Regions from separate parts of the Nocardioides proteolyticus genome, predicted to be linked through region 1. Evidence: riboswitches for the same ligand, from Rfam matches in the RefSeq annotation. Region 1 holds a riboswitch; the other holds the start of a gene.
The links. Region 1 has a riboswitch for cobalamin ahead of ACPOLA_RS05730 (ferredoxin-like domain-containing protein). Riboswitches for the same ligand answer to the same signal wherever they lie in the genome.
Positions count from the first base shown of each region.

Region 2: another riboswitch for cobalamin. It lies ahead of cobN (cobaltochelatase subunit CobN); the one in region 1 lies ahead of ACPOLA_RS05730 (ferredoxin-like domain-containing protein).

Region 1 is NZ_JBNBPO030000007.1:4,810-19,060, reverse strand. It holds gene ACPOLA_RS05765 (adenosylcobinamide-GDP ribazoletransferase) at 1-308, shown strand, start outside; gene ACPOLA_RS05760 (bifunctional adenosylcobinamide kinase/adenosylcobinamide-phosphate guanylyltransferase) at 321-857, opposite strand; gene ACPOLA_RS05755 (RNB domain-containing ribonuclease) at 857-2,287, opposite strand; gene yaaA (peroxide stress protein YaaA) at 2,311-3,090, shown strand; gene ACPOLA_RS05745 (bifunctional RNase H/acid phosphatase) at 3,112-4,281, opposite strand; gene ACPOLA_RS05740 (zinc ribbon domain-containing protein) at 4,281-5,024, opposite strand; gene ACPOLA_RS05735 (Nif3-like dinuclear metal center hexameric protein) at 5,056-6,177, opposite strand; cobalamin riboswitch at 6,215-6,417, shown strand; gene ACPOLA_RS05730 (ferredoxin-like domain-containing protein) at 6,530-7,342, shown strand; gene ACPOLA_RS05725 (precorrin-8X methylmutase) at 7,339-8,016, shown strand; gene cobJ (precorrin-3B C(17)-methyltransferase) at 8,013-9,575, shown strand; gene cbiE (precorrin-6y C5,15-methyltransferase (decarboxylating) subunit CbiE) at 9,572-10,810, shown strand; gene ACPOLA_RS05710 (cobalt-precorrin-4/precorrin-4 C(11)-methyltransferase) at 10,807-11,574, shown strand; gene ACPOLA_RS05705 (VWA domain-containing protein) at 11,571-13,550, shown strand; gene bluB (5,6-dimethylbenzimidazole synthase) at 13,547-14,200, shown strand; gene cobO (cob(I)yrinic acid a,c-diamide adenosyltransferase) at 14,200-14,251, shown strand, end outside.
Region 2 is NZ_JBNBPO030000034.1:2,703-16,953, reverse strand. It holds gene ACPOLA_RS17205 (response regulator) at 1-634, opposite strand, end outside; gene ACPOLA_RS17200 (winged helix-turn-helix domain-containing protein) at 787-1,125, opposite strand; gene ACPOLA_RS17195 (hypothetical protein) at 1,475-1,879, shown strand; gene ACPOLA_RS17190 (serine/threonine-protein kinase) at 1,888-2,763, shown strand; gene ACPOLA_RS17185 (response regulator transcription factor) at 2,807-3,478, opposite strand; gene ACPOLA_RS17180 (sensor histidine kinase) at 3,463-4,959, opposite strand; gene ACPOLA_RS17175 (hypothetical protein) at 4,931-5,371, opposite strand; gene ACPOLA_RS17170 (AMP-binding protein) at 5,563-7,116, shown strand; gene ACPOLA_RS17165 (hypothetical protein) at 7,095-7,640, opposite strand; cobalamin riboswitch at 7,636-7,781, shown strand; gene cobN (cobaltochelatase subunit CobN) at 7,781-11,419, shown strand; gene ACPOLA_RS17155 (precorrin 6A synthase) at 11,416-12,162, shown strand; gene ACPOLA_RS17150 (cobyric acid synthase) at 12,159-13,583, shown strand; gene ACPOLA_RS17145 (cobalt-precorrin-6A reductase) at 13,580-14,251, shown strand, end outside.

The DNA.
Region 1 (14,251 bases):
CCGCCCTCTGGATCACGTGCAGCTCGGTGGTGCCGCCGGCGCGGGCCGGCGGCCTAGGGGTGACCTTCGCCCGCCGGGTGCCCGTCGCCGCCGCGGCAGCCGGCTGGGCGGCGCTGGCCGGGCTGGCGGCGCTCGTCGACCCGGTGCGCGGGCCGGTGACCGTCGCCGTCGCGGCCCTGGCCGTCGTCGCGCTGACCGTGCACGCCGTCCGCCGCTTCGGGGGTGTGACCGGCGACGTCTTCGGCGCCGCGATCGAGGTCACCCTGGCCGTCCTGCTCCTCGGCCTCGCCGCGTCGACCTGGTCCTGAGGGCCGGTACGCCTAGAGCCGGAGCACCCGGCCGGCGACCACGAGGTGCACCTCGTCGCAGGCCGCGGCCACACGCTGGTTGACGCCGCCGAGCAGGTCGCGGAAGAGCCGACCGCTGCGGTGCTCGGGCACCACGCCCAGGCCGACCTCGTTGGTGACCACCACCACCGGTGCCGTGGCCGCCTCGAGCGCGACGACCGCGTCGGCGGCCAGGCCGAGCACGTGGGCCTCCGCCTCCTCGACCGGGGCCTCCCACAGGCCTGCCTCGTCGATCGCGGCCGTCAGCCAGGTGCCGAGGCAGTCGACGAGGACCGGACCGCGAACCCGGCGGAGGGCGTCGGCGAGGTCGTGCGTCTCCAGCGTCGACCAGGTGTCCGGTCGGCGGGCACGGTGAGCGGCCACCCGCACGGCCCAGTCGGCGTCGTCGTACTGAGGTCCTGCGGCGACGTAGGTGACCGGTCCGACGTCGGCGAGGAGCGCCTCGGCGTGGCGCGACTTGCCGGACCGCACGCCGCCGGTGACCAGGACCCTGCCGATCGCGCCGCCCATCAGACCGAGAACGCGACCTTGCGGGCGGCGACGTCGGCCGTGACCAGCCGGGCACGGACCGGCTCCCCCAGCGGCAGCGGGCGCTCCGAGGTCACCGGCGCCTCGACGCCGACCTCGGCGAGCAGCACCACGCCCGCCTGCGGGTCGCGCTCGCGGACGCTGGTGACGACGCCGTCGAACTCCTCGCCGACGCGGCCGGCCAGCACCGCCGCCTCAAGCAGGTCGAGCACGGCGCGCTCGTAGGAGCCGGCGCGCCGAGCGGACTCCTGCAGCTCACCGGGGAGGTTGGGCAGCACGGTCCGGACCCACTCAGGCACCGGCTCGCCGGCGCACACCGCGAGGCAGACCTCGCCCGCGTAGCGGTCGCCCAGCCGGCGCAGCGGCGCCGTGACGTGGCCGTACTCGGCGGCGATCGCGGCGTGCCGGGTCTGCTCCGGCAGGCCGCCGTCGAAGGCGGCGTAGCCGCTGCCGCGGAGCAGGCGGGTGCACGCGACGACCATGGCCTGGTGGGCCGGGTCGGCCGGGTCCAGCGAGCGCACCAGCTCCGGGTAGTCGAGGCGCTCCGGCCACGCGATGCCCAGCGCTCGCGCGACACGGCGCAGCTGGGTCACGTCGCGCGGGTCGGCCGGGGGAAGGGTGCGGAGGATGCCGATCCGCGCCCGCACCATCAGCGACGCCGCCGCCATGCCGGTCATCAGCGAGACCTGCGCGTTCCACTGCTCGACCGGGAGCTGCTCACGGAAGGTCAGGGTGAAGCCGCCGCCGCTCTCCTCGACCTCCTGCTCGGGCAGCGGCAGGGAGACGCCTCCTCGCGCGCGCTCCTGGGCCAGGCGCAGCGGGCCCAGCTCGGCGAGCAGCCCGACCACGTCACCGGCGGTGGCGCCGTCCACCTGGCGCTGCGCGTCGACGTACGACAGCCGCTCGACGGAGCGCACCATCGCCCGCTCCACGTGCACCCCGGTGCAGTCGCCGTCCGCGGCGACGGTGAGGGTCCACAGCAGCGCCGGCCGCACCTGGTCGGGCAGCAGCGACGCGGCGCCCTCGGAGAGGACCGGCGGATGCAGCGGCACCCGCTCGCCCGCGCCGTACAGGGTCTCCCCACGCCGGTGCGCCTCGCGGTCCACGGGGTCGCCGGGGCGCACGAACGCGGCGACGTCGGCGATGGCGTAGTGGACCCGGAAGCCGTCGCCGGCGCGCTCGATGTGCAGCGCCTGGTCGAGATCCATCGAGCCCTCCGGGTCGATGGTGACGAACGGGATGTCGGTGCGGTCCAGGTCATGGCGTACGACGCTCGCGGCCGCCTCCTCCGCCGCCGCGGTCACCTCCGGCGGGAACCCCGACGGGAGCTCCAGCTCGGCGGCGATCGCCGCCAGCCCCTCCTGCAGCGCCGGGGAGGTCGCGCGGACCCGGACCACGACGTTGCTCGGCATGCGGCCGACCCTATCGTTGGGCCGTGCTCATCCTGCTGCCGCCGAGCGAGGGGAAGACGGCGCCGGCGCGCGGGCGCCCGCTCGACCTGGCCGCCCTGTCCCTGCCCGCCCTCACCGACACCCGCCGGACGGTGCTGGAGTCACTGGTCGCCCTCTGCCGGGGCGACCGGGACGAGGCGGCCGCCGTCCTGGGCCTGTCCGCCGGTCAGCGGGAGCTGGTCGAGCGCAACGCCGCGCTGCCGGACGCACCGACCGCGCGGGCCGACCGGGTCTACACCGGCGTGCTCTACGACGCACTCGACATCGCGACGCTGTCCCCGTCGGGGAAGCGGCGCGCCGCGGCCCGCGTCGCGGTCACCTCGGCCCTCTTCGGACTGGTCCGGCCCGGTGACCGGATCCCGGCCTACCGGCTCTCCGGCGACGCGTCCCTCCCGGGGCTCGGTGCGGTGGCCGGCGTCTGGCGCGCGGCGCTCGACCCGGTGCTGCCCGAGCAGCTGGGCCGCGGCCTCCTCGTCGACCTGAGGTCCGGCACCTACGGCGGGTTCTGGCGGCCGGGTCCGGAGCTCGCGCCGCAGGTCGCCACCGTGCGCGTGCTCCACGAGCACGACGGCACTCGCAAGGTGGTCAGCCACTTCAACAAGGCCACGAAGGGCCGGATCGTCCGCGCCCTCCTGGAGGACGGTGCCGACCCCAGCACGCCGGCCGGCCTGGCGGGCGCCCTCGAGCGGCTCGGCTGGGCGGTGGAGGTCGGGCAGCCCACCGGCAGGGGCACCCGGCTCGACGTGGTGGTCAGCGAGCTCTGAGCCCGGCCCGCCGCCGCGGCCTCACCAGCGGCCGGTGTCGAGCAGGGTCCTGCGGCCCGGGGCCAGCGTGTTGTAGAGCCGGAGCGAGCCCTTCCAGCCTCCGGTGGCCACGTCGGGGTGGAACGAGACGACCGAGAGCGACGCCGGCGCCAGCTCCATCCGGAACAGCGCGTCGAGCGGCGCCGCGACGGCGTGCGCGACCAGGGTCTTGATCGGCGTCACGTGGCTCACGACCACCACGGTGCGCCCCGGGTGGGTGGCGAGCAGACGGTCGAGCCCGGCGAGCACCCGCTCCTGCACCGCGAGGAACGACTCGCCGCCGGGCGGAGCGGTGGCGAGGTCGGCGAACCAGGCGTCGAGGCCGGCCTGGTCGCGCTCCGCGACCTCGGCGAAGGTCAGCCCGTCCCAGTCGCCGAACTCCATCTCGGCGAAGCCCGGCTCCTCCTCCAGCGGCAGCCCCAGCTCGGCGGCGATGACCTCGGCCGACTCGCGGGTGCGTCGTACGGGCGAGCAGACGACGGCGTCGATGCGGTCCCGGAGCTCACGCAGCCAGGCGGCGGCCTCCGCGATCTGTGCCCGGCCCTCGTCCGAGAGGCCGGGGTTGTCGCCGCCCAGTCCCCCGGAGAACCGCCGTGCCGAGGTGTGGGCGGTGACGCCGTGGCGGACCAGCACCACCGTGGTCGGCGCGCCGGGCCGGGCCGACGGGCTCTCCGCCTCCTCGACCAGCGACTCGGGCTCGTCGGGCAGCCCGTCGCCGGGCAGGCTGACGCCGCTGCGCGTGCCGTCGAGGGCCTCGTTGGCGAGCCGGTCGGCGTGGGCGTTCTGTGCCCGCGGGACCCAGGTGTAGGTCGTGCCCTCCGGCGCCAGCCGCCGGGCCTCCTCCGCCAGGGGCACCATCGACGGGTGCTTGATCCGCCACCGCCCGCTCATCTGCTCCACCACGAGCTTGGAGTCCATCCGCACCTCGACGGTCGCGCCGGGGGCGTGCTCGGTGGCCAGCTTGAGGCCGGCGATCAGGCCGGAGTACTCCGCGACGTTGTTGGAGGCGACGCCGATCGTCGAGCCGTCCTCGGCGATCACCTCGCCCGTGGCGGCGTCCTTGAGGACCGCGCCGTAGGCAGCCGGTCCCGGGTTGCCGCGCGACCCGCCGTCGGCCTCGACGAGGACCGTACGACGACCCGGCTGCGCCACTAGAGGCCGCTCTCCGACGTCCGCACCAGGATCCGCTGGCACTCCTCGCAGCGGACGACCTCGTCCTCGGGGAGGGTCCGGATCCGCGCGATCTCGGCGGGGTCGAGGCTGAGCCGGCAGCCGCCGCACTGGCGGGCCCGCAGCTCGGCCGCGCCGACCCCGCCCTTGCTGGCGCGCAGCCGCTCGTAGAGGGCGAGCAGGTCGTCAGGGAGGTCGGCGACCAGTGCGCCGCGCCCGGCGGAGACCGAGGCTGCCTCCGCGTCCAGGGCACCGACCTTCTCGTCGCGGGCGCCGGTCAGCTCGCCGAGCCGGGAGTCGATCTGGTCGAGGGCGGTGGTCAGCTCGGCCAGGGCGGACTGCGCCTCCTCCAGCTGCTCCATCACCTCGAGCTCCTCGTCCTCCAGGGCCGAGATCCGGCGCTCGAGGGTCTGCAGCTCGTGCTGCATCCGCTCGAGGTCCTTGGGGTTGGCGATCGCACCGGAGTCCATCCGGTCCTGGTCGCGCTTGCGCCGCGCCTTCACCTGCTCGACGTCGGCGTCCGCCTTCGCCTGCGCCGCGGCGAGGTCGTCGACGACGATCCGCTGGTCGCGGAGCCGTCCGTCCACGTCGGCGCGCCTGCCGAGCAGCTCGGCGATCTCCGCGGCCTCGGGCGGGTTGGCCCGCTGGTGGCGCAGGTGGTCGACCTGGGCGTCGAGCGCCTGCAGGTCCAGCAGCCGCAGCTGCGCCGCGGGGTCGGCCTTCATCGGGTCTCCACGCGTTCTGCCACCGGTGCCTTCACAGGGTCATTGTCCAGGGGTCCGTCGGAGTCGTGCTCACCCGGGTCTCCACGGCGTCACCCAGGGCCTGCTTCAGGCGCTGCTCGACGACGGGGAGCCAGGTCCACTCCGCGGCCCAGTGTGCGACGTCGACCAGGGCCGGACCGCCCCTCTCGACGAACTCCGCCGCCGGGTGGTGGCGCAGGTCGCTGGTCAGGTAGGCGTCGACGTCCAGGCCGGCCACCCGGTCGAGGAGGAAGTCGCCGGCGCCTCCGCACACGGCCACCCGCTTGACCATCCGGTCGGGGTCGCCCGCCACCCGGACGCCGTGCGCGGTCGTCGGCAGGACGGCCGCCACGTTCTCGGCGAACTCCCTCAGCGTCGCCGGGGCGACGGCACCGACCCGGCCCGTGCCGGTGGTGAGCACGCCGGGGTCCGCGAGCTCCACGACGTCGTAGGCCGGCTCCTCGTAGGGATGCGCGGCGAGCATCGCGCGCACCACCGGGCCCCGCAGGTGGCGCGCGAGCACGACCTCGACCCGCACCTCCTCCACGGTCTCCAGCTCCCCCACGGTGCCGATCATCGGGTTGGCGCCGTCGAGGGGGCGGAACCGTCCCTCGCCGGGCGCGCTGGTGAACGACGCGAAGTCGTAGTCGCCGATCCGGCCCGCGCCGGCTTCGGCCATCGCGGCCCGCACGGGCGCGGCCGCGTCGCGAGGGACGAAGACGGTGAGCTTGTCGACCGCCTCCCCCGCCGCCGGGATGATCGGCGCGAGGTCGATGAGCCCCAGCGCCTGCGCCAGCGCCTCCGAGACCCCGCCGGTGGCGGCGTCGGCGTTGGTGTGGGCGGTCAGCAGGGCGCACCCCGACCCGGCGAGCGTGGCCAGCGTCCGGCCCTTCGGCGTGGTCGCGGGGAAGCCGTGCACGGGCTTGAGGAAGAGGGGGTGGTGCACCAGCAGCAGGTCGGCCTTCCAGTCGGCCGCCTCCGCGGCGACCGCCGGGGCGGGGTCGACGGCGAGGAGCACCTTGCGCACCTGCTGCTCCGGGTCGCCGTGCACGAGGCCGACGGCGTCCCAGTCCTCGGCGGTCTCCGGTGGGTACCAGGCGTGGATCAGGTCGAGGACGTCCTTGAGGGCCGGCATGGCCGTCAGGCTACTGGTGCCCGGTCCCGGCCCCGCTTGGTACGCTGCCCGCGCCAGTCGACCTCCAGAAGTTGGTGGTCAGGGAACCCGGTGCGAATCCGGGACTGACGCGCAGCGGTGTGGGTGACGGGCGGAGCAACGCGATCGATGCAGTCACTGGGTCCCGCCCGCGGGACCTGGGAAGGCGCTCCGCACCGGATGATCCCGAGTCCGAAGACCTGCTGGCCCTTGCGGCACCCGCCGTGAGGTCAAGAGAGGGCAACGCGCCGAGCCCCGACCTCGAAGGACAGCGATGACCCCGGCATCCGGCGTTCGCGCCGCCCGGAACCGACCCGACCGGTGCCCCGGTGTCGTGCACCCCTGGCCCGCCGACGACGGTGGCCTGGTGCGGGTGCGGCTGCCCGGCGGCCGGATCGCCACCGGCTCCCTCCAGGCGCTGGTCGCCGTCGCCGAGCGGTACGGCGACGGGCGGGTGCGGGTCACCGGCCGCGCCAACCTCCAGCTGCGCGGCATGCCTCTGGACGCCGACCGGCTCGCCCAGCCGGCCCTGGCCGCGGTGGAGGCGACCGGCGTGCTGCCGTCCCGGTCCCACGACCGTGCCCGCAACGTGCTCTGCTCCCCGCAGACCGGGATCGCCGGCGGCCGTGCGGACCTGCGTCCGGTGGTCGGCGAGCTCGACCGGCTGCTGCTGGCCGACGACGAGCTCGCCGGCCTGCCGGGCCGGTTCCTCTTCACCCTCGACGACGGGCGCGGCGACCTCGCCGACCGGCACCGCGACCTCGGCCTGGTCGCGCTCGACCGCCACGCCGCCCAGCTGGTGATCGGTGCTGGGCACGGGCCGGTCGTCCCCCTCGCCGCCGCCGCGGAGGCGCTGGCCGGCCTGGCGCGCCGCTTCCTCGCGGTCCGCGGCGACGGTCCGGGCGCACCGTGGCACGTCGACGAGCTCGCGGAGCCGCTGACCCCGGTGACGCGCGCCGCGCCCGCGGCGGAGGTCTCCACCCCGGCGCTCCCGCACGGCCCCGTGGCCGGCGGGGAGCACGTGGCCGTCGGCGACGGCGGCATCGACGCGGCACTCGCGGCGCACTGGGCGTCGCGCGCACCCGAGGTGGTGGTCACGCCGTGGCACGGCGTGCTGGTGCCCGAGGAGAGGAAGGTGGTCCGGTGACCGAGCGGCTCCAGGACCCGACCCGGCCACCGCGCCGCTTCGACTACATCGCCGACGGGCCGGCGATCTACGTCGACTCGTTCGCCACCATCCGCCGGGAGGCGGACCTCAGCCGGGTGCCCGCCGACGCCGAGAAGGTCGCCGTACGGATGGTGCACGGCAGCGGCCAGACCGACCTGGTCGACGACATCGTGATCCACCCGCGCCTGGTGTCCGCCGCGCGCGACGCCCTGTCCTCCGGCGCACCGATCCTCTGCGACGCCCGGATGGTGGCCATGGGCATCACGGCCGCCCGGCTGCCCGCGGACAACGAGGTCCGCTGCTTCCTGACCGACGACCGGACCCCCGCGCTCGCCCGCGACTGGGGCACCACCCGGTCGGCGGCGGCCGTGTCGCTGTGGGAGCCGCATCTCGACGGCGCTGTGGTCGCCATCGGCAACGCGCCCACCGCGCTGTTCCACCTGCTCGAGATGCTCCTCGCCGGTGCTCCGCGCCCGGCGGCGATCGTCGGCTGCCCGGTCGGGTTCATCGGGGCCGCCGAGTCCAAGGAGGCACTCGCAGCCTTCGCCGACGAGCACGGCATCGACGTGCCGTTCCTGACGGTCCGCGGTCGGCGCGGTGGCTCCGCGATCGTCTCCTCCGCCGTCAACGCACTCGCCCAGGAGGCCGAATGAGCAGCGAGAGCCTCCGTCGCACCGGGCGTTTCCGGGTGGTGGGCATCGGTCCCGGCGACCCCGAGCTGATCACCCGCAAGGCCGAGCGCCTGATCGGCGCGGCCGAGGTCGTCGCCTACCACGCCGGCGTCCGCAAGCAGTCCCACGCCCGGCGCATCGCAGCCGACCTGATCCCGGCCGCGGCGGTCGAGGAGGAGCTCCGCTACCCGGTCACGACCGGAGCGACCGACCACCCCGGCGGCTACGTCGGCGCGCTCGCCGACTTCTACGAGGAGTGCGAGGGCCGGCTGGCGGCGCACCTGGACGCCGGCCGCGACGTCGTGCTCCTCGCCGAGGGCGACCCGCTGTTCTACGGGTCCTCCATGTACCTCCTCGACCGGTTCCGCGAGCGGTTCGAGACCGAGGTGGTGCCCGGGGTCCCCGCGTTCAGCGCCGCGACCGCCGCTCTCTCCCTGCCCCTCGTGCGGCAGACCGACGTGCTCACCGTGCTCACCGGGACCCTGCCGGAGGCGGAGCTCGCCCGGCGCCTGGCCGACACCGACGGCGCGGTGATCATGAAGCTCGGCCGCACCTTCCCCGCCGTCCGCTCCGCGCTCGCCCAGGCCGGCCGCCTCCAGGACGCCTGGTACGTCGAGCGGGCGTCGCAGGCCGACGAGCGCTGGCTGCCCGTGGCCGACGTCGACGCCGACTCGGTCCCCTACTTCTCGCTCATCGTCGTCCCGGGCGACACCGCCAAGCGGCCCGACGCCGCCCGCCTCCGCACGGCCACGCCGTCGTCCTCACCCGCCGTGGAGCCCACACAGAGCCGGTCACCCGGCCCCGCCGAGCTCCTCGTCGTCGGCCTCGGTCCCGGACCGGACGCCTGGCTCACCCCCGAGGCGTCCACCGCGCTCGCGGAGGTCGACCACGTCGTCGGCTACGCGCCGTACGTCAACCGGGTCCCGCAGCGCGCCGGGCTCCAGCGGCACGCGTCGGGCAACACCGTCGAGCTCGACCGCGCCCGGCTCGCCCTGGACCTGGCCCTCTCCGGTGAGCGCGTCGCCGTGGTCTCCGGCGGTGACGCCGGCGTCTTCGGGATGGCGGCCGCCGTCTACGAGGCCGCGGCGGACCCAGCGCGGCCCGAGCACGCCCGGGTGCCGATCCGGGTGCTGCCGGGGGTCAGCGCGGTGCAGGCGGTCGCGGCCCGGGCCGGCGCCCCCATCGGGGCGGACTTCGCCGTGGTCAGCCTCTCCGACCGGCTCAAGCCGTGGTCGGTGGTGGAGCGGCGGCTGCGGGCGATCGCCGAGGCCGACCTGGTCCTGGGCATCTACAACCCCGCGTCGCGGTCGCGTCGCGACCAGGTGGTCGACGCGCAGAAGATCCTGCTCGAGCACCGCTCCCCCGACACCGTCGTCGTCGTCGGACGCGACGTCGGCCGCGCCGAGGAGTCGCTGACGGTCACCACGCTCGGCGCGCTCGACACCGACCGGGTCGACATGAAGTGCCTGCTGATCATCGGCGCGTCCGCGACCCGGGTGGAGCCCGGCGGCAGCGTCTGGACGCCCCGGTGGGTGCAGTGACGACGACACCGGTGGTGGTCGTCGGCATCGGCGCCGACGGCTGGCCCGGGTTGGCGCCGGCCGCGCGGGAGCACGTGCTCAGGGCCGAGGTGCTGCTCGGAGGCGAGCGGCACCTGGACCTGGTGCCCCCCGTGGCAGGTCAGGTACGACGACCCTGGCCGCGGCCGCTCGACGGCCTGCCCGAGCTGCTCGGCGAGTGTGCGGGCCGCCGGGTGGTGGCGCTGGCCTCGGGCGACCCGCTGGTCTCCGGCATCGGCACCACCCTGGTCCGGCTGCTCGGCCGCGAGGCGGTCACCGTCGTACCGGCGGTCTCCTCGGTGGCCCTCGCCCGCGCCCGGATGGGCTGGTCGGCCGAGGAGTCGACCGTGATCTCGCTGGTCGGTCGCGACGTCGCCGCGCTGCGCCGGGAGCTGGCCGCGGGCCAGCGGGTCCTGGTGCTGTCGGCCGACGAGACCACCCCCGCGGCGGTGGCCGGGCTGCTGGAGGCCGACGGGTTCGCCGGCACCGCGATGACCGTCCTCGGCGACCTCGGCGCAGCCGAGGAGTCCCGGCACGTCGGCACGAGCAGCGAGCGTGCGCGGTGGTCCGGACCGCTCCCGCGACTGCACGTCCTCGCCCTCGAGGTGGCGGCTCCCACCGAGGAGGCCAGCAGCTGGGCGACCGGCCTGCGCGACGACCGGTTCGAGCACGACGGCCAGCTCACCAAGCGCGATGTCCGGGCCAGCGCACTGGCCCGGCTGGAGCCGCGTCCGGGGGCGCTACTGTGGGACGTCGGCGCCGGAGCCGGCTCCATCGGCATCGAGTGGCTCCGCACCCACCCGCGCACGGAGGCGGTGGCGGTCGAGTCCGACGCCGGCCGTGCGGAACGGATCACCCGCAACGCCGCGGCACTGGGCGTGCCCCGCCTGCACGTCGTGGAGGGTCGAGCGCCCGAGGTGCTGCGCGACCTGCCGCGGCCGGACGCCGTGTTCGTCGGAGGCGGCGCCACCGCGCCCGGCCTGCTCGACCGCTGCCGCGAGGCGCTGCGTCCCGGCGGCCGGCTCGTCGCCCACGCCGTGACCCTGGAGACCGAGCAGGTGCTCCTGGCGGCGTACGCCGAGCACGGCGGCGAGCTCACCCGGCTGTCGGTCGAGCACGTCGCACCGATCGGCGGCCGGTTCACCGGCTGGACGCCGTCCCGGGCCGTCACCCAGTGGGCGTGGCGCAAGCCGGCCGGAAGCTCGGTGGTGGCATGACCGTCCACTTCGTCGGCGCCGGCCCCGGCGCGGCCGACCTGATCACGCTCCGGGCCGCGCGCCTGCTGGGCGCGGCGGGCGTCGTGCTCTACCCGGGCACGTACGTCGACCGCGAGGTCCTGGGTCACTGCCGGCCCGACGCCCGGCTCGTGGACACCCAGGACCTCCACCTCGACCGGATCACCGCCGAGCTGGTCGACGCCCACGCCGCCGGCCACGACGTCGTCCGCCTCACGTCGGGTGACCCGTCGCTCTACTCCGCGCTCCACGAGCAGACCCGCCGGCTCGACGCCGTGGGCGTGCCGTGGGCGGTCACGCCGGGGGTGCCCGCCTACGCGGCGGCCGCCGCCATCGTCGGCAAGGAGCTGACCGTGCCCCTGGTCGCGCAGTCGGTCGTGCTCACCCGCGCGCAGGCCCGCTCGACCGCGATGCCCGACGGCGAGTCGCTCGCCGCCTTCGCCGCCACCGGCGCCACCCTCGTGCTGCACCTCGCGATCACGCGCACGCGTGAGCTGATGACCCGGCTGGAGCCGTTCTACGGCCCCGACTGCCCGGTGGCCGTGGTCGCCCGGGCGAGCCAGCCGGAGGAGGTGGTGCTGCGCGGCACCGTCGCCGGCGCCCGGCCCGTCGCCGACCTCGTCGAGGCGGCCGGGCTGCGGCAGGCGGCCGTCATCCTCGTCGGGCCGGCGCTCGCCGAGCGGCCCGACGGCGGCGAGTCGTGGCTCTACTCCACCGCACGCATCGAGCAGAAGGGTCGTCCATGACCGAGCACTATCCCTTCACCGCCGTCGTCGGCGCAGACGTCGACGGACCCGAGGGCCTGGACCCGATGCCGCTGGCCCTCGTCCTCACCACCATCGCGCCCGAGGTGGGCGGGGTGCTGGTCCGCGGGGAGAAGGGCACGGCGAAGTCGACGATCGTCCGCGGCCTCGCCGCGGTGCTGCCGCCGGTCGACGGCGCGCCGGTGCCGCTGGTGGAGCTGCCCATCGGGGCGACCGAGGACCGGGTGACCGGCTCGATCAACATCGAGAGCGCCCTGGCCGAGGGCAAGGCGGAGTACGAGCCGGGCCTGCTCGCCAAGGCCCACCGCGGCATCCTCTACGTCGACGAGGTCAACCTGCTCCACGACCACCTGGTGGACCTGCTGCTCGACGCCGCGGCGATGGGCCGGGCCACCGTCGAGCGCGACGGCGTGTCGATGACCCACGAGGCGCGGTTCGTGCTGGTCGGGACGATGAACCCCGAGGAGGGCGAGCTGCGTCCGCAGCTGCTCGACCGGTTCGGCCTCACCGTCGAGGTCGCGGCGCCACGCGACCCCGCCGTCCGGGCGGAGGTGGTCCGCCGCCGGATGGCCTACGACGCCGACCCCGCGTCGTTCGCCGCCGGGTGCGCCGCGGCGGAGCAGGCGCTGCGCGAGCGGATCGCCCGCGCGCAGCGGCTGGTGCCCGTCGTACGCCTCTCGGACCCGGCACTGCTGAAGATCGCGGAGGTGTGTGCGGCCTTCGACGTCGACGGGCTGCGCGCGGACATCGTCACCGCCCGCACCGCCGTCGCACACGCCGCCTGGTGCGGCCGCGACGTCGTCACGCGGGAGGACATCCGGGTCGCCGCGACGCTCGCGCTGCCCCACCGCCGGCGGCGCAAGCCGTTCGACGCGCCCGGGCTGGACGAGGACGTGCTGGACCAGGTGCTCGGCGAGGACGAGCCGCCGCTCGACGGCCCGGATCCGGACGGCCCGGATCCGGACGGCCCAGAGCCGGACGGCCCCGAGCCGGACGGCCCGCAGCCGGATGGTCCGGGCGGCGCCGACGACACCGGTGCCGGGGACACGGGTGCCGAGGACACGGGTGCCGAGGACACGGGACCGGCGGAGCCCGGCCCGCCGGCGGCGCCCCCGGCCGGCCAGGACGGAAGCACCACGACCTCCACCGCGTCGGCCGCCGAGCCCTACCGCGCTCGGCTGCTGGCGGTGCGCGGCGTCGGCAGCGGTACGGCGGGCCGCCGGAGCCGGGCCCGGACGAGCAACGGGCGGCGGATCGGCGCCACCGTCCCCACGGTCCGCGGCGGCGCGATCCACCTGGTCGAGACGCTGCGGGCCGCCGTACCCCACCAGCACGCCCGCGGGCGGACGGCCGGCCCCCTGGTGCTGCAGCCGGACGACCTCCGGGTCGCCGTGCGGGAGGGGCGGGAGTCCAACCTCGTGCTGTTCTGTGTCGACGCGTCCGGGTCGATGGCGGCGCGTCGCCGGATGGAGCAGGTCAAGACCGCCGTGCTGAGCCTGCTGCTCGACGCCTACCAGCGCCGCGACAAGGTCGGGCTGGTCACCTTCCGGGCGACCGGCGCCGAGGTCGCGCTCCCGCCGACGCACTCGGTCGACGCCGCCGCCACCCGGCTCGCGGAGCTGCCCGCCGGCGGTCGCACCCCGCTCGCCGAGGGCCTGGTCCAGGCGGCGCAGCTGCTCTGCGTCGAGCGCACCCGCGACCCGCACCGCCGGCCGCTCCTGGTGGTCGTGACCGACGGCCGCGCGACGGCCGGACCGGACGCCGTACGACGCTCGCGTGAGGCCGCTGCGGGGCTGGCCGCCGCGGGGGTGACGAGCGTGGTGGTCGACTGCGAGACCGGCCCGATGCGGATGGGGCTCGCCCGCACCCTCGCGGAGCACCTCGGCGCCGAGCACGTGCCGATCGGCGAGGTCAGCGCCGAGGCGCTGGTGGACGCGGCGCGGGGCCGCGCGGCATGACCGCCGCGCTGTACGACGTGATCGCCCGCCGGCGGGACGTGCGGGCGGAGTTCACCGGCGAGCCGGTCGCAGACGACGTGCTGCTGCGGGTGCTGGGGGCCGCGCACCGGGCGCCGAGCGTCGGGATGAGCCAGCCGTGGGACTTCGTGGTCGTGCGTGACCCCGGACTCCGGGAGCGGTTCCGCTCGCACGTCGCCGAGGAGCGCGAGACGTTCGCCGCGGAGCTGCCGGCTGACCGCCGGACGACCTTCGACCGGATCAAGGTGGAGGGGATCCGCGAGGCCTCGCTGGGGATCGTGGTGACCCACGACCAGAGCCGCGGCGGGCCGCACGTGCTCGGCCGGCACGCCATCGCGGACGCCGGGCTCTACTCCACCGTCCTCGCCATCCAGAACCTGTGGCTCGCCGCGACCGCGGAGGGACTCGGCGTCGGCTGGGTCTCCTTCTATCGCGAGCCCTTCCTGCGCGACCTGCTCGGCATCCCCGCCCACGTCCGACCGGTGGCGTGGCTCTGCGTCGGCACCGTCAGCCACCTCGAGCAGGTCCCGGACCTCGAGCGGCACGGCTGGCGCTCGCGCCGTCCGCTCGAGGACGCGATCCACCACGACACCTGGCAGCGCCGCGAGCAACGCCACGAGAGGGAGGCCTGATGCCCGAGGGCAAGCCGCTCGTCGTACCCGACGACGGGCTCACCACCCGCC
Region 2 (14,251 bases), on a different contig from region 1:
GGCGGACGGCCAGGAGCGCGGCCTGGGTGCGGTGTTGGAGGCCGAGGCGGGCGAGGAGGCCGGTGACGTGGTTCTTGACGGTCTTCTCGGCGAGGTAGAGCTGTTCGGCGATCTGGCGGTTGGTCATGCCTTCGGCGATGAGGAAGAAGATCTTGCGTTGCTGGGGGGTGAGCTCGGTGATGACGTCGAGGGACTTCTTCTGCATCTCCATCTGCTCCACGACGCGGCTGGCGACGGTGGGGTCGATGAGGGAGTGGCCGCCGGCGACGAGGCGGATGCCGCTGACCAGGGAGTTGCCCTCGATGCGTTTGAGGACGTAGCCGGAGGCGCCGGCGAGGATGGCGGCGGAGATGGCTTCGGGGTCGTCGTAGGTGGTGAGGATGAGGGCCTTGATGGCGGGGTCGGTGGCGCGCATCTCGCGGCAGACGTCGATGCCGCTGCCGTCGGGGAGGTGGTTGTCGAGGACGACGACGTCGGGGCGCAGGGCGAGGATCTCGCGCAGGGCGACCGTGGCGCTGCCGGACTGGCCGACGACCTGGATCGACGGGTCGGCCTCGAGGAGGCTGGCGACGCCACGGCGGACGACCTCGTGGTCGTCGACGAGGTAGACGCGGATCAGGTTCTCATTGGCCACTACCGCAGTGTCGCCGGTCGTGGTGTGCAGGTGAAGAGCCCGGCGTCAAGACTGGCCGGGGGAGGCGGGACCATGGTCCATGGTGACTAGGCACCCATCTCCGAAGGGTCCTAGCGATCCGGTGCCTGACGCGGCTTCCCGGTGGCGGCCCCTCAGGACCGGTCGTCCGGCGGCGTGGGCCAGACGGCCGGATCGGCGAGCACCGTCCTCAGGTCGTCGATCTCCCGCGCCAGCCGCGAGCGCAGCTCCTCGAGCTCCGGGAGCGGGTCCCCCGGGGCGGTCGCCGCTCCGGGCAGGACGATGGCGCCCGCGCCACGACGCAGCTCGATGGCGCCGTGCGCGACGAGCAGCCGTCGCGCCTGGCCGACCTCGTGCCGGCTGGCGTCGTACCGGTCCTGGAGCTGCCTGATCGTGGGCAGCGGCTGCCCGGGGCGGAGCTCGCCGCGGGCGATGCGGTGCAGCAGGTCGGCTGCGATGTCGTGGGGGGTCATCGTTGGGTGTCCCAGATCGGTGCGTGCAGGAACCCGAGAACCCGAGTAGTCCTCCAACGAGGCAGCCGGCGGGAGGGGACGTGTGATCCGACTCTCACAGCCGCGTACGCGGAGTCGGCTCCGACCGGCTGCTCGTCTGAACCGGCCGGAGCCTCGCCGTCGACGGCGATCGCGCGCTCGTCGTCGAACGACTACCCGCGTCTCTACCCGAAAGGTGCCGGCTGACTCCGGTCGCTGCTCGGACTGATGAGAGGGCTCTCATCGAGGGCTCACGGCCACCTCACGCCCGGTCGGGATGGTTCTGCCACGACGTCGGACCGACCGGTGTCGACGATGGAGGAGGACCACCATGCAGAAGAAGCCCCTCGTGGCGACGATGACCGGCGTCGCCGGTCTGCTGGCCTCGGGCCTGACCGTGAGCCTGCTGGCCTTCCCGGCCGACGCCGGTGACCGGCAGCTGGCCCTGAAGCGGGACGAGGAGACGCCCGACATCGTCCTCGTCTCCGACGATGATGACGACGATGACGACGCCTCGCGCCGCGTCGTCGCCCGTGACGTGGACACCACGCGCAGCCGCGCCTCGCGCACTGGCAACAGCGGCGACCGGTCCCGCACCGGTGCTCGCAGCGGTCGCGACGACAGCCGGTCTGGGCGGGCGGTCCGGGACTGGACCCATGACGGGAAGGGTCCGAAGAAGCGGGACTGGTCCGCCAACCGCACCAACGACCGCAGCCGCAACAACACCCGGCGGTGAGGTCGGCCGTGGAGCTGTCGTCCTGGGGATTCACCGAGGGTGACGCGATCACCCCCGAGCTGACCGCGATGCGGCTGCTCGGGGGTGGCTCGGCCTACGAGGCCTATCTCGCGTTCGACGAGATCACCTACGGGCCGGTGGTGGTCAAGGTCGTCCGCCCGGACGAGGTCGGCGACGAGCACACCCTGCGCGGCATGGTGCGTGAGGCGACCGCCCTCGACGTCGCGCACCACCCGGTGGTCGTCCGCGGGCTGCGCCACGACGCGGACGCGGAGCGGCCGCACCTCGTGCTCGAGCACGTCGAGGGGCCGAGCCTGGCGCACCTGATCCGGAGGCACCGGCGGCTGTCGCCGCAGCAGTACCTGCCGCTCGCGATCGACCTCGCGTCCGCGCTGCACTTCTTCCGCCACGCCGACGTGTGCCACCTCGATCTCAAGCCGAGCAACGTCGTGATGGGCGCACCGGCCCGGCTGATCGACCTGTCGGTCGCGCGGTCGGCCGAGCGCGCGGCGGAGATCACCGGCAACATCGGCACCGACGCCTACATGGCTCCCGAGCAGGCCGCGCCCGGTCCGTACGGGCGGCCGGGGCCGGCGAGCGACGTCTGGGGCCTGGGGTCGACGCTCTTCCACGCGGTGGCCGGCTACCGCCCGTTCCCGGAGGGCGACCCGGGTGCCGAGGAGCCGTCCGCACGGTTCCCCCAGCTGCTCGTGCCGCCCGCCGAGCTGCCGCCCGACGTCCCCGCCGTGGTGGCGAAGGCGATCCACGCGATGCTGGAGCCCGACCCGGCCGACCGGCCGCTGCCGCATGAGGTCGCCGAGGCGCTCGAGCCGGAGCTGGCCGCCCTGCCGAAGCCCCGGCTGAGCTGGAAGGCGCGGCCCTGACCCTGGGCCGCCTGGTTCGGCAGGGCTCCGTGGGCCGCAGGACTCACCGGTCGAACCGGTAGCCCATCCCGCGGACCGTGCTGATCGACCGGGCGCCGAGCTTCCTCCGCAGGTAGCCGACATAGACGTCGACCACGTTGGACCCGGGGTCGAAGTCCAACCCCCACACGTGATCCAGGAGCTGCTCGCGGGAGAGGACCTGGCCGGCGTTGCGGAGGAAGATCTCGGCCAGCGCGAACTCGCGGGCCGACAGCTCGACCTCCCTCCCGCCCACGGTGGCGCGGCGGGTCCGCAGGTCCAGGCGCACGCCTCCGGCGTCGAGCGAGGCCGGGGCTCCCGCGCCGTCGGCGGGGACCGACTGGCGCAGCCGGAGCCGCACCCGCGCGCTGAGCTCGGCGAACCGGAAGGGCTTGGGCATGTAGTCGTCCGCGCCACCCTCGAGGGCGGTCACCGTGTCGGCCACCGAGTCGCGCGCCGTCAGCACGATGACCGGCACCCGGGAGCCCTGCGCGCGCAGCTGGTCGAGGACCTCGAAGCCGTCCACGCCGGGCAGCCCGATGTCGAGCACCACGAGGTCGAACTCGCCGGACAGCGCGTGGTCCAGTCCCGCGGGGCCGTCGGCGGCCACCGTGGTCTGGTGGCCCTCGGCACGCAGGCCCTTGGCGATGAAGGAGGCGATCCGCTGCTCGTCCTCCACGATCAGGATGCGGGCCATCGCGCCTCCTCGGCACCGTCTCGGAGAGCGCCGTCGGCGGGGCGGACGACGGGCACCGCCACGACGAACCGCGCTCCGGAACCGGCCGGCACGTCGGGGTCGACGTACGCCCGACCGCCGTGGGCGTGCGCGATCGCGGCCACGATGGAGAGGCCGAGGCCGAAGCCCTCGTCGCCCGGGGGTACGACGGCGCGCCCGAAGCGCTGGAAGATGCGGCTCCGATCCTCGGGGGCGACGCCCGGCCCGCTGTCGTGGACCCAGCACGCGAAGGTCGTCCCCGTGACCGCGGCTCCCACCGCGATCCGGTCCCCTCGGCGGGTGTGCTTGACCGCGTTGTCGGCGAGCGCGAGCAGTGCCTGGGTGATCCGCTGCCGGTCGAGCACCAGCTCCTCGGGGAGCCCCTCGGGCGGCAGGTCCAGCACCCAGTCACGGTCGCCGAGCGCGCGCGACTTGCCCAGCGCGGCCGCGACCAGCTCGCCCGGGTCGGTCGGCTCGAGGGAGAGGAAGTCGGGACGGTCGCTCTTCGCCAGCAGGATCAGGTCGCCCACCAGGCGCGACATCCGGTCCACCTCGTCGAGCAGCAGCGCCCTGGTCTCCGCCACCTCGCTCGGATCGGCGGAGTCGAGCAGCTCGAGATGGCCTCGGAGAACGGTGAGCGGGGTGCGCAGCTCGTGGCCGGCGTCGTCGAGGAACTGCCGCTGGCCGTCGAACGCCGCCTCCAGGCGCGCCAGCATGCCGTTGACCGTGCGGCTGAGCGCCGTGAGGTCGTCGTGCCCGGTCTCGGGGATGCGCCGGGAGAGGTCGGTGGCCCGGATCTCGTCGGCCGTCTCGCGCAGCACGCGCAGGGGCCGCAGGAGCCGCCCCGACTGCCACGCGGCAGCGCCGGCCACGATCAGCAGGGAGAGGAGCGCGACGATCGCGTACGTGCGCATCGTGTCCTGCAGCTCGGCGCGGTCCTCGTCCAGGTAGGCCACGACCAGCAGGGCACCGGTCTCCCGGCCCTGGGTGACCGGCTGGCTGGTGATCCGGACCTCGCCCCGGTCGGTGTCGATGCGCGTGGAGCCGCCGGCGGTGACCAGCGGCCGGGCGGCCGTCTGGAACGCGGGGTCCTGGGGGAGGTCGTCCTGGTGGGCCTGCGGGAACTGGTAGCGCGGCTCGCCGTCGTACCAGGCGACGAGCAGCTCGTCGTCGTCGGGCACGTTGCGCTCGAGGAACCTGCGGAGCAGCGATTCCACGTCGAACGGCCGGCCGGTCTGCGGGTCAACGCCCTCCCGCTGCAGCGCCTCGAACTCCTCCAGCTCCTGCTCGACCTCGCGCTGGACCGACTGCTCGATCCGGCCGCGCTCGACCACCTGGACGATCACGCCGGCTCCTGCGAGGGCGGCGGCGACGAGCACGGCGACGGTGAGGGTGATCCGCGTCCGGACCGAGATGCTGGGGCGCCGGGGTCGCTCAGTCGTCGTCCCCGTCGTCCCCGTCACCCCCGTCGTCGTCCCCCTCGTCGTCATCGTCGGTGTCGTCCCTGTCGTCCCTGTCGTCGTCTCGGTCGCCGCGCTGCCGGTCGTCCCGGCGGTCCCGGTCGTCCCGGTCGTCCCGGTCGACACGGTCGTCGTCACGGGGGACCGGCTGGGGCCGAGGGGCCGGGGCCTCGCCATTGTCGTCCGCGGAGTCGCCGCTGCGCTCCTCGGCCCGGTCGTCGCGGCCCCGGCGCTCCCGAGGACTCCGAGAGGGGGCCGCGGTCGACGGCGTCGCGGAGGGTGCGGTGTCGTCGAGCTCGATCGGGGCCCGGGCCGGGGGTTCGTCGCTCGCCGCGCTCACCAGCGACCCGGCGACGAAGCCACCGAGCGGCAGCACGACGGCGAGGGCGACGAGGGCTCTGGTGAACGTGCTCATGGCGGACACGATCCTGCCCGATGGTGGGGCACGGGTGAGCCCGGGATGAGAGGTCTCTCATCTTCGGCGGCGGAGCCGCTCGGCGCAGCGGACCCGCCGCTCGTCGTACGACGTCCCGGGTCGGGCGGCCGTCCGAACCAGCCGCTCCTAGAGTGGCAGGAGTCACATCCGGCCATCCCAGGAGGCGCCCCGTGTTCGTACCGTTCAGCGTCAACGACTTCCTCGACCGGGCCGTGCAGGTGTACGGCGACCGGGTCGGCGTGGTGGACGAGCCGACGCAGCCCGCGGCGAGCCAGGGAGAGCTCGCCTACCGGCAGGTGGGTGAGCTGGCGCGGCGGCAGGCCGCGCGGCTCGACGAGCTGGGCATCGGCGTCGGTGAGCGGGTCGCGGTGGTCAGCCACAACAGCAGCCGGCTGCTGACCTCGTTCTTCGGCGTGAGCGGCTGGGGACGGGTGCTGGTACCGGTGAACTTCCGGCTGCGGCCCGACGAGGTCCAGTACATCGTCGACCACTCCGGCGCCCGCGTGCTCTACGTCGACCCGGAGCTGGAGGACTCGCTCGCCGAGGTGACCTGCGAGCACAAATTCCTCCTGGGCGACGACGACGCGCTCTACGCGGCCCCGGGCGCCGAGCCCAAGGACTGGCAGCCGGACGAGGCGGCCACCGCCACGATCAACTACACCTCGGGCACCACGGCGCGGCCGAAGGGCGTGCAGATCACCCACCGCAACATCTGGGTGAACGCCCTGACGTTCGGGCTGCACGCCCAGATCAGCGACCGCGACGTCTACCTGCACACGCTGCCGATGTTCCACGCCAACGGCTGGGGCATGCCGTTCGCGATGACCGGCATCGGCGCGCAGCACGTCGTGCTCCGCAAGGTGGACGGCGCCGAGATCCTGCGCCGGGTCCGCGACCACGGCGTGACCGTGATGTGCGCGGCGCCCGCCGTCGCGGCCGCCGTGCTGGACGCCGCGCAGGACTGGGACGGACCGATCCCCGGGCGCGACCGGGTGCGGATCATCATGGCCGGCGCCCCGCCGCCGACGAAGACGGTGCTTCGGGTGCAGGAGGAGCTCGGCTGGGAGTTCATCCAGATCTACGGCCTGACCGAGACCTCGCCCCTGCTGACCTTCAACCGCAGCCGCGCCGAGTGGGACGACCTGCCGGCCGAGGAGCGGGCGCAGCGGCTCACCCGCGCCGGAGCACCCGCGTTGGGCGTCCGGCTCGCCATCGACCAGTCCGAGGAGGGCGCCGGCGAGGTGCTGGCCCGCTCCAACGTGGTGCTCGAGGGCTACTGGGAGCAGCCCGAGGAGACGGCGAAGGCGCTCGCGGACGGCTGGTTCCACACCGGGGACGGTGGGTTCCTCGGGGACGACGGGTACCTGACGATCGCCGACCGCAAGAAGGACGTGATCATCACCGGCGGGGAGAACGTCTCCTCCATCGAGGTCGAGGACGCGCTGTTCTCCCATCCGGCGGTGGCCGAGGTCTGCGTGATCGGCGTGCCGAGCGAGAAGTGGGGCGAGACGATCAAGGCTCTCGTCGTGCTCACCGGAGACGCCGAGCCGGGCGCCGAGACCGAGGCGGAGCTGATCCGCTGGTGCAAGGACCGGCTGGCCGGCTACAAGGCTCCGACGTCGGTGGAGTTCCGCACCGAGCTGGCCCGGACCGCGACCGGCAAGCTGCAGAAGTTCAAGCTGCGGGCGCCGTACTGGGAGGGCTACACCCGCCAGGTGAACTGATCGGCGGGCACCAGCGTCGCCTCCCAGCCGGCTGACCGCCAGCGGTCGACGGCTGCCGGCGCCCAGGCGGCGGCGTCGTCGGCGGCTCCGGCGACTATGTCGACCTTGGTCGCCACCCCGGTTCCGGGGCCGGCGACGGGTTCGGGCAGCGGGTGGCCGCTGATCGGGTCCACGCCGCCCACCGCGTCGACGCACGTCGCGCGGGACAGGCCGATCCCGAGGCGGCGCTGGTGGAGCGTCAGGCTGAGCGCCGCGACACCGGCCTCCTCGTAGCCGACCAGGGACAGGTCGTCCGGCGGGTGCACCGACGACTCCCGCGCGTAGCGCACCGACCGCAGCAGGTCGCGACCGTCGACCCAGTGCGGCACGACGACCCGGAAGCCGCCGCGGCCCGCGATCCGGGTCGCCAGGGCCGCGACCCGGTCCGGCTCCGAGCGCACCAGCGGGTGCCACAGGAGGAGGGTGTCGGCGTTCGGATGTCCGTGCACCGCGACCTGGAGGCCGGGCGCCTGCTGCGTGCTCACACCGATCACCGTAGGCTGAGCGCCCACACGCCCGTGGAGCAGGAACCCGGTGCAAGCCCGGGGCGGTTCCGCCACTGTGATCCCTCTCCGTCCCCGGACGGCTGGGGAGAGCCAGACACTGGCCGCGGCGCGTCCGACCGATGAGGGGCGAGAACCCCGAGGAGGAGCCCGTGCGGGTTGCACTTCTGTCCACGTCCGACACCGACCTGCTCTCGGCCCGCGCCAGCGGGGCCGACTACCGGTGGGCGAACCCGTCGCGGTGCGAGGTCGCCGACCTGACCACGCTCGCCGCCGGCAGCGACCTGGTCGTGGTGCGGCTGCTCGGCTCGCCGCAGCAGTACGACGCCGAGCTGGCCGCGGTCCGCGCCGCCGGACGCCCGGTCGTGGTCCTCGGTGGCGAGCTGACCCCCAGCGCGGAGCTGATGGAGGAGTCGACCGTCCCCGTCGGGGTCGCCGCCGACGCGCACCGCTACCTCGCCGAGGGCGGGCCGCGCAACCTGGCGCAGCTGCACCGCTTCCTCTCCGACACCGTGCTGCTCACCGGCGAGGGGTTCGAGCCGCCGGAGGTGATCCCCGCTTGGGGCCTGCTGGAGCGGCCGGCGCGCTCGACGTCGGCCACGGCGACGGCCCCGCCGTCCGCGCGGGTGGGCGTGCTGTTCTACCGCGCCCACCACGCGAGCGGGAACACCGACTTCGTGCACGCCCTCTGTGACGCGATCGACGCAACCGGGGAGGCCGTCGCCGTTCCGGTGTTCGCGGGCTCGCTGCGGGCCGCGCCCGACGAGCTCTACGACGCCCTCGGCGACCTCGACGCGCTCGTGGTGACCGTGCTCGCCGCGGGCGGCACCGTGCCGGCCGCCGCCAGCGCGGGTGGCGACGACGAGACCTGGGACGTCGAGCGGATGGCCGCCCTCGACATCCCGGTCCTCCAGGGGCTGTGCCTGACCAGCAGCCGCGCCGAGTGGGAGGCCTCCGACGACGGCGTCACCCCGCTGGACTACGGCAACCAGGTGGCGATCCCGGAGTTCGACGGGCGGATCAGCACCGCTCCGTTCTCCTTCAAGGAGGTCGACCCCGACGACCCGGCCGGCCTGCCGTCGTACGTCGCCGACCCGGAGCGGTGCGCCCGGGTCGCCGGCCTCGCCGTCGGCTACGCCCGGCTGCGCCACGTGCCGAACGCGGACAAGCGGCTCGCGCTGATGCTCAGCGCCTACCCCACCAAGCACTCCCGGGTCGGAAACGCCGTCGGCCTCGACACGCCGGTCTCCGCGGTCCGGCTGCTGCGACGGCTCCGCGACGCCGGCTACGACCTCGGCGCGGACAACGACGTCGCTCGCGTCCTGACCATGGCCGACGACACCGAGGCCGGTGACGCGCTGATCCACGCGCTGATCGCCGCCGGCGGGCAGGACGAGGAATGGCTGACCCAGGCGCAGCTCACCGACGCCCACGTCCGGATCGGCAAGGCCGACTACGACGCGTGGACCGCCGGCCTTCCCGCCGACCTGCGCGAGGAGATGGTCGAGGCGTGGGGGGAGTCGCCCGGGTCGCTGTTCGTCAACGACGACGGGGAGATCGTGCTGGCGACCATCCGGGCCGGCAACGTGGTGCTGATGATCCAACCGCCGCGCGGGTTCGGGGAGAACCCGGTGGCGATCTACCACGACCCCGACCTGGCGCCGAGCCACCACTACCTGGCGGCGTACAAGTGGGTCGAGCACGGCTTCGGCGCGCACGCCGTGGTCCACCTCGGCAAGCACGGCTCGATGGAGTGGCTGCCCGGCAAGAATGCGGCGCTCTCGGCGTCGTGCGCCACCGACGCGGCGATCGGCAACCTGCCGCTGATCTACCCCTTCCTCGTCAACGACCCGGGAGAGGGGGCGCAGGCCAAGCGCCGGGCGCACGCGACCATCGTCGACCACCTGGTGCCGCCGATGGCCCGCGCGGAGAGCTACGGCGACATCGCGCGGCTCGAGGGGCTGCTGGAGGAGTACGACAAGATCTCGGCGATGGACCCGGCCAAGCTGGCCGCGATCCGGGGCGAGATCTGGACGCTCATGCAGGCAGCGCAGATGCACCGCGACCTCGGGCTGGAGGACCGCCCCGAGGACGAGGAGTTCGACGACTTCCTGCTGCACGTCGACGGCTGGCTGTGCGAGATCAAGGACGCCCAGATCCGCGACGGCCTGCACGTCCTCGGGCAGGCGCCCGACGGCGAGGCCCGGGTCAACCTCGTGCTCGCCATCCTGCGCGCCGCGCAGGTCTGGGGCGGGCAGGCCAGGTCGGTGCCCGGCCTGCGGAGCGCCCTGGGTCTCGCGGCCGACGCGCCCACCACCGAGGTGGACCGGGTGGAGGCGCAGGCCCGCGAGCTGGTCGAGGCGATGGAGAAGGCCGGCTGGGACCCCGAGCGCGTCGACGACCTGCACGCCGACGCCGACGTGCGGACGGTGCTGCGGTTCGCGGCGACCGAGGTCGTGCCGCGGCTCGCCCGCACGACCGACGAGCTCGACGCGGTGCTGCACGCGCTCGACGGCGGCTTCGTGCCGGCCGGGCCGTCGGGATCGCCGTTGCGGGGCCTGGTCAACGTGCTGCCGACCGGCCGCAACTTCTACACCGTCGACCCCCGCGCCGTGCCGTCCCGCCTCGCCTGGCAGACCGGCCTGGCGATGGCCGACTCGCTGCTGCAGCGCTACCTCGACGAGGAGGGCCGCTATCCCGAGTCCGTGGGCCTCTCGGTCTGGGGCACCTCGGCGATGCGCACCAGCGGCGACGACATCGCCGAGGTGCTGGCGCTGCTGGGCGTGCGGCCCGAGTGGGACGAGGCGTCGCGTCGGGTGACCGAGCTGGTCGTCGTACCGCTGGAGGAGCTGGGGCGGCCGCGGGTCGACGTGACCGTCCGGATCTCCGGGTTCTTCCGCGACGCCTTCCCGCACGTGGTGGCGATGCTCGACGACGCGGTGCGGATGGTCGCGGCGCTGGACGAGCCGGACGAGATGAACTTCGTCCGCGCCCACATGCGCGCCGATCTGGCCGAGCACGGTGACGAGCGGCGCGCGACCACCCGGATCTTCGGCTCCAAGCCGGGTTCGTACGGCGCCGGCATCCTGCAGGCGGTGGAGTCCGGCACCTGGCGCGACGACGCCGACCTGGCGGAGGTCTACACGGCCTGGGGCGGCTTCGCCTACGGCCGCGACCTCGACGGGGCGCCGGCCGCCGACGACATGCGCACCAACTACCGCCGGATCAAGGTCGCCGCGAAGAACATCGACACCCGCGAGCACGACATCGCCGACAGCGACGACTACTTCCAGTACCACGGCGGCATGGTCGCCACCGTCCGCGCGCTGACCGGCGCCGACCCCAAGGCCTACGTCGGCGACTCCACCACCCCCGACGCCGTCCGGACCCGGACCCTGCAGGAGGAGACCAACCGGGTCTTCCGGGCCCGCGTGGTGAACCCGCGCTGGATCGGCGCGATGCAGCGTCACGGCTACAAGGGCGCCTTCGAGCTGGCGGCCACGGTCGACTACCTCTTCGGCTTCGACGCCACCGCCGGGGTCGTGCACGACTGGATGTACGAGTCGCTGGCGAAGGAGTACGTCCTCGACGAGACGAACCAGGAGTTCCTCCGCACGTCCAACCCGTGGGCGCTGCGCAGCATCGTCGAGCGGCTGCACGAGGCCGCGGAGCGGGGCCTCTGGGCGGAGCCCGACCCCGAGGTCCTCGCGGACCTGCAGGCCGCCTACCTCGAGGTCGAGGGCGACCTGGAGGACCGGTGAGCCCGTCGGTGAGCGCCTCGGCCGCCGCGTCGGTGCGCGTGCTCGGCTTCGGCATGGGGCCACAGCACGTGACCCCGGAGGTCGCCTCGGCGCTGCGCGGGTGCGACTACGCCGTGGCGGTGGAGAAGCGCGCGGACGACCCGCTGCTCGCCGTACGCCGCGCGGTGTGCGAGAGGCACGGCGTGGAGCTGGTCGTGGTGCCCGACCCGGAGCGCGACCGGTCGCCGGGACTGACCGGCGAGGGGTACGGACGCGCCGTCTCCGACTGGTACGACGCCCGGCTGGCGGCGTACCGCACCGTGCTGGAGGAGCGGGGCGGCGTGGCCGCGTTCCTGGTCTGGGGCGACCCCTCCCTCTACGACGGCACGATCCGCGTCGTGGAGGCGCTCGGCGTGCCGTTCGACGTGCTGCCCGGCATCAGCGCGCCGCAGCTGCTGGCCGCGCGGCACCGGGTGGTCCTGCACGAGGTCGGCCAGCCCGTGCACGTGACCACCGCACGACGGCTGCGCGACGACGTGGCGGCGGGCCAGGACAACCTCGTCGTGATGCTCACCTCCGGCGTCGACCTCGACGGCCTCGACGACTGGCAGGTGTGGTGGGGCGCCAACCTCGGCGGCACGGGGGAGCGGCTGGTGAGCGGGCGGGTCGGCGACGTGGTCGGCGAGATCGAGGCCGGGCGCGCGGCGGCCAGGGCAGAGGCGGGCTGGGTGATGGACCTGTTCCTGCTGCGGCGGGTCGCGTGACCGCCCTCCTCGTCGCCGGCACCACCTCCGACGCCGGCAAGAGCATCGTGGTGACCGGGCTGTGTCGGGCGTTCGCGCGGCGCGGGATCAAGGTGGCGCCGTTCAAGGCGCAGAACATGTCCAACAACTCGATGGTCGTGGTCGACGGCGCGGGGGACGCCGGCGAGATCGGGCGCGCGCAGTGGGTGCAGGCGCTGGCGGCGGGAGCCGAGCCCGAGGTGGCGATGAACCCGGTGCTGCTCAAGCCCGGGAGCGACCGGCGCAGCCACGTGGTGCGGATGGGCCGGCCCGACGGCGAAGTCTCGGCGCGCAGCTGGGTCGACGGCCGGGCCCGGCTCGCCGAGTCGGCGTTCGCCGCCTTCGACGACCTCCGCTCGCGTTACGACCTCGTCGTCGCCGAGGGCGCGGGCAGCCCGGCGGAGATCAACCTCCGATCCTCCGACTACGTCAACCTGGGCCTCGCCCGGCACGGCGACGTCCCGACCGTCGTGGTGGGCGACATCGACCGCGGCGGCTGGTTCGCGGCCGCCTACGGCACGCTCGCCCTGCTGGAGCCGGCGGACCAGCGGCTGGTCGCGGGGTTCGTGGTGAACCGGTTCCGCGGCGAGGAGGCGCTGCTCGCGCCCGGCCTGGCCGACCTCGAGCGGCGCACCGGGCGGCCGACGTACGGCGTGCTCCCGTGGCACCCCGACCTGTGGCTCGACTCCGAGGACGCGCTCGACCTGCAGGGCCGCCGCGCCGCGGCCGAGGCCGGCCGGCGGGTCGCCGTGGTGCGGCTCCCGCGGATCAGCAACTTCACCGACGTCGACGCGCTCGGACTGGAGCCGGCCCTCGACGTGGAGTTCGTCTCCGACCCGCGTCGGCTCGCCGACGCCGACCTGGTCGTGCTCCCCGGCACCCGCTCCACGATCGCCGACCTCGCCTGGCTGCGCGAGCGAGGGCTCGATGCGGCCATCACCCGGCACGCGGCTGCCGGACGGCCCGTTCTCGGCATCTGCGGCGGCTGCCAGATGCTCGGCCGCCGGATCGACGACCCGCACGGAGTGGAGGGGCCCGCCGGTGCGTCGGTCGAGGGTCTCGGGCTGCTCGACCTGGTCACCACCTTCGCCGCGGAGAAGACGCTCAGGCTGGTCGAGCCGTCGGGCTACGAGATCCACCACGGCCGGGTCGAGGGGGAGCAGCAGCGCGGTCCGGTGACCGGGACCATGGTGCACGGCAGCCTCGAGGACGACCCGACACGCGCCGCCTACCTCGCGGCCGCACTCGACGTGGCCTCCACCGCGTCGTTCCCCGCCGCTCGCGCCCGCCGCCTGGACCTGCTGGCCGACCTCGTCGAACAGCACCTCGACGTCGACGCGCTGCTCGCCCTCGCCAGCGACGGCGTGCCTGCGCTCCCGACGATCACGGGGCGGCTCGGATGAGGGTGCTGCTGCTCGGCGGCACGGCCGAGGCCCGCGAGCTCGCGGCGCTGCTCGTGGCCGACGGCGTGCCGGTGACCTCCTCGCTCGCCGGTCGGGTGGCCCGGCCACGGCTGCCCGTCGGCGACGTCCGGATCGGCGGCTTCGGCGGGGTGCCGGGGCTCCGCACCGCCCTTCGCGACTACGACCTCGTGGTCGACGCGACCCACCCCTTCGCCCAGGGGATGACGCGCAACGCCGCCGCGGCCTGCGCTGCCGAAGGCGTCCCGCTCCTGCGGCTGGAGCGGCCCGGCTGGGCCGACCGGAGCCGACCGTCGTGGACCTGGGTCGACACGCACGAGCAGGCCGCCGACGTCGCCGGCGAGCTGGGCCGGGCGCCCTTCCTCACCGTGGGGCGCCAGGAGCTGGCACGGTTCGTGCCCCGCCTGCACGGGCGCCCGGTGCTGGCGCGCGTGGTCGACGTGCCGGACCTGGTGCTGCCGGAGGCATGGCGGCTGGTGACCAGCCGCGGGCCCTACTCCCTCGACGGCGAGCTGGCCCTGATGCGCGACCACGGCTCCGACGTGCTCGTCACCAAGGACTCCGGCGGCAGCTACACCTGGCCGAAGCTGGAGGCCGCCGACGAGCTCGGCGTCCCCGTGGTCGTCGTACGCCGGGCGCCGGGACCGGAG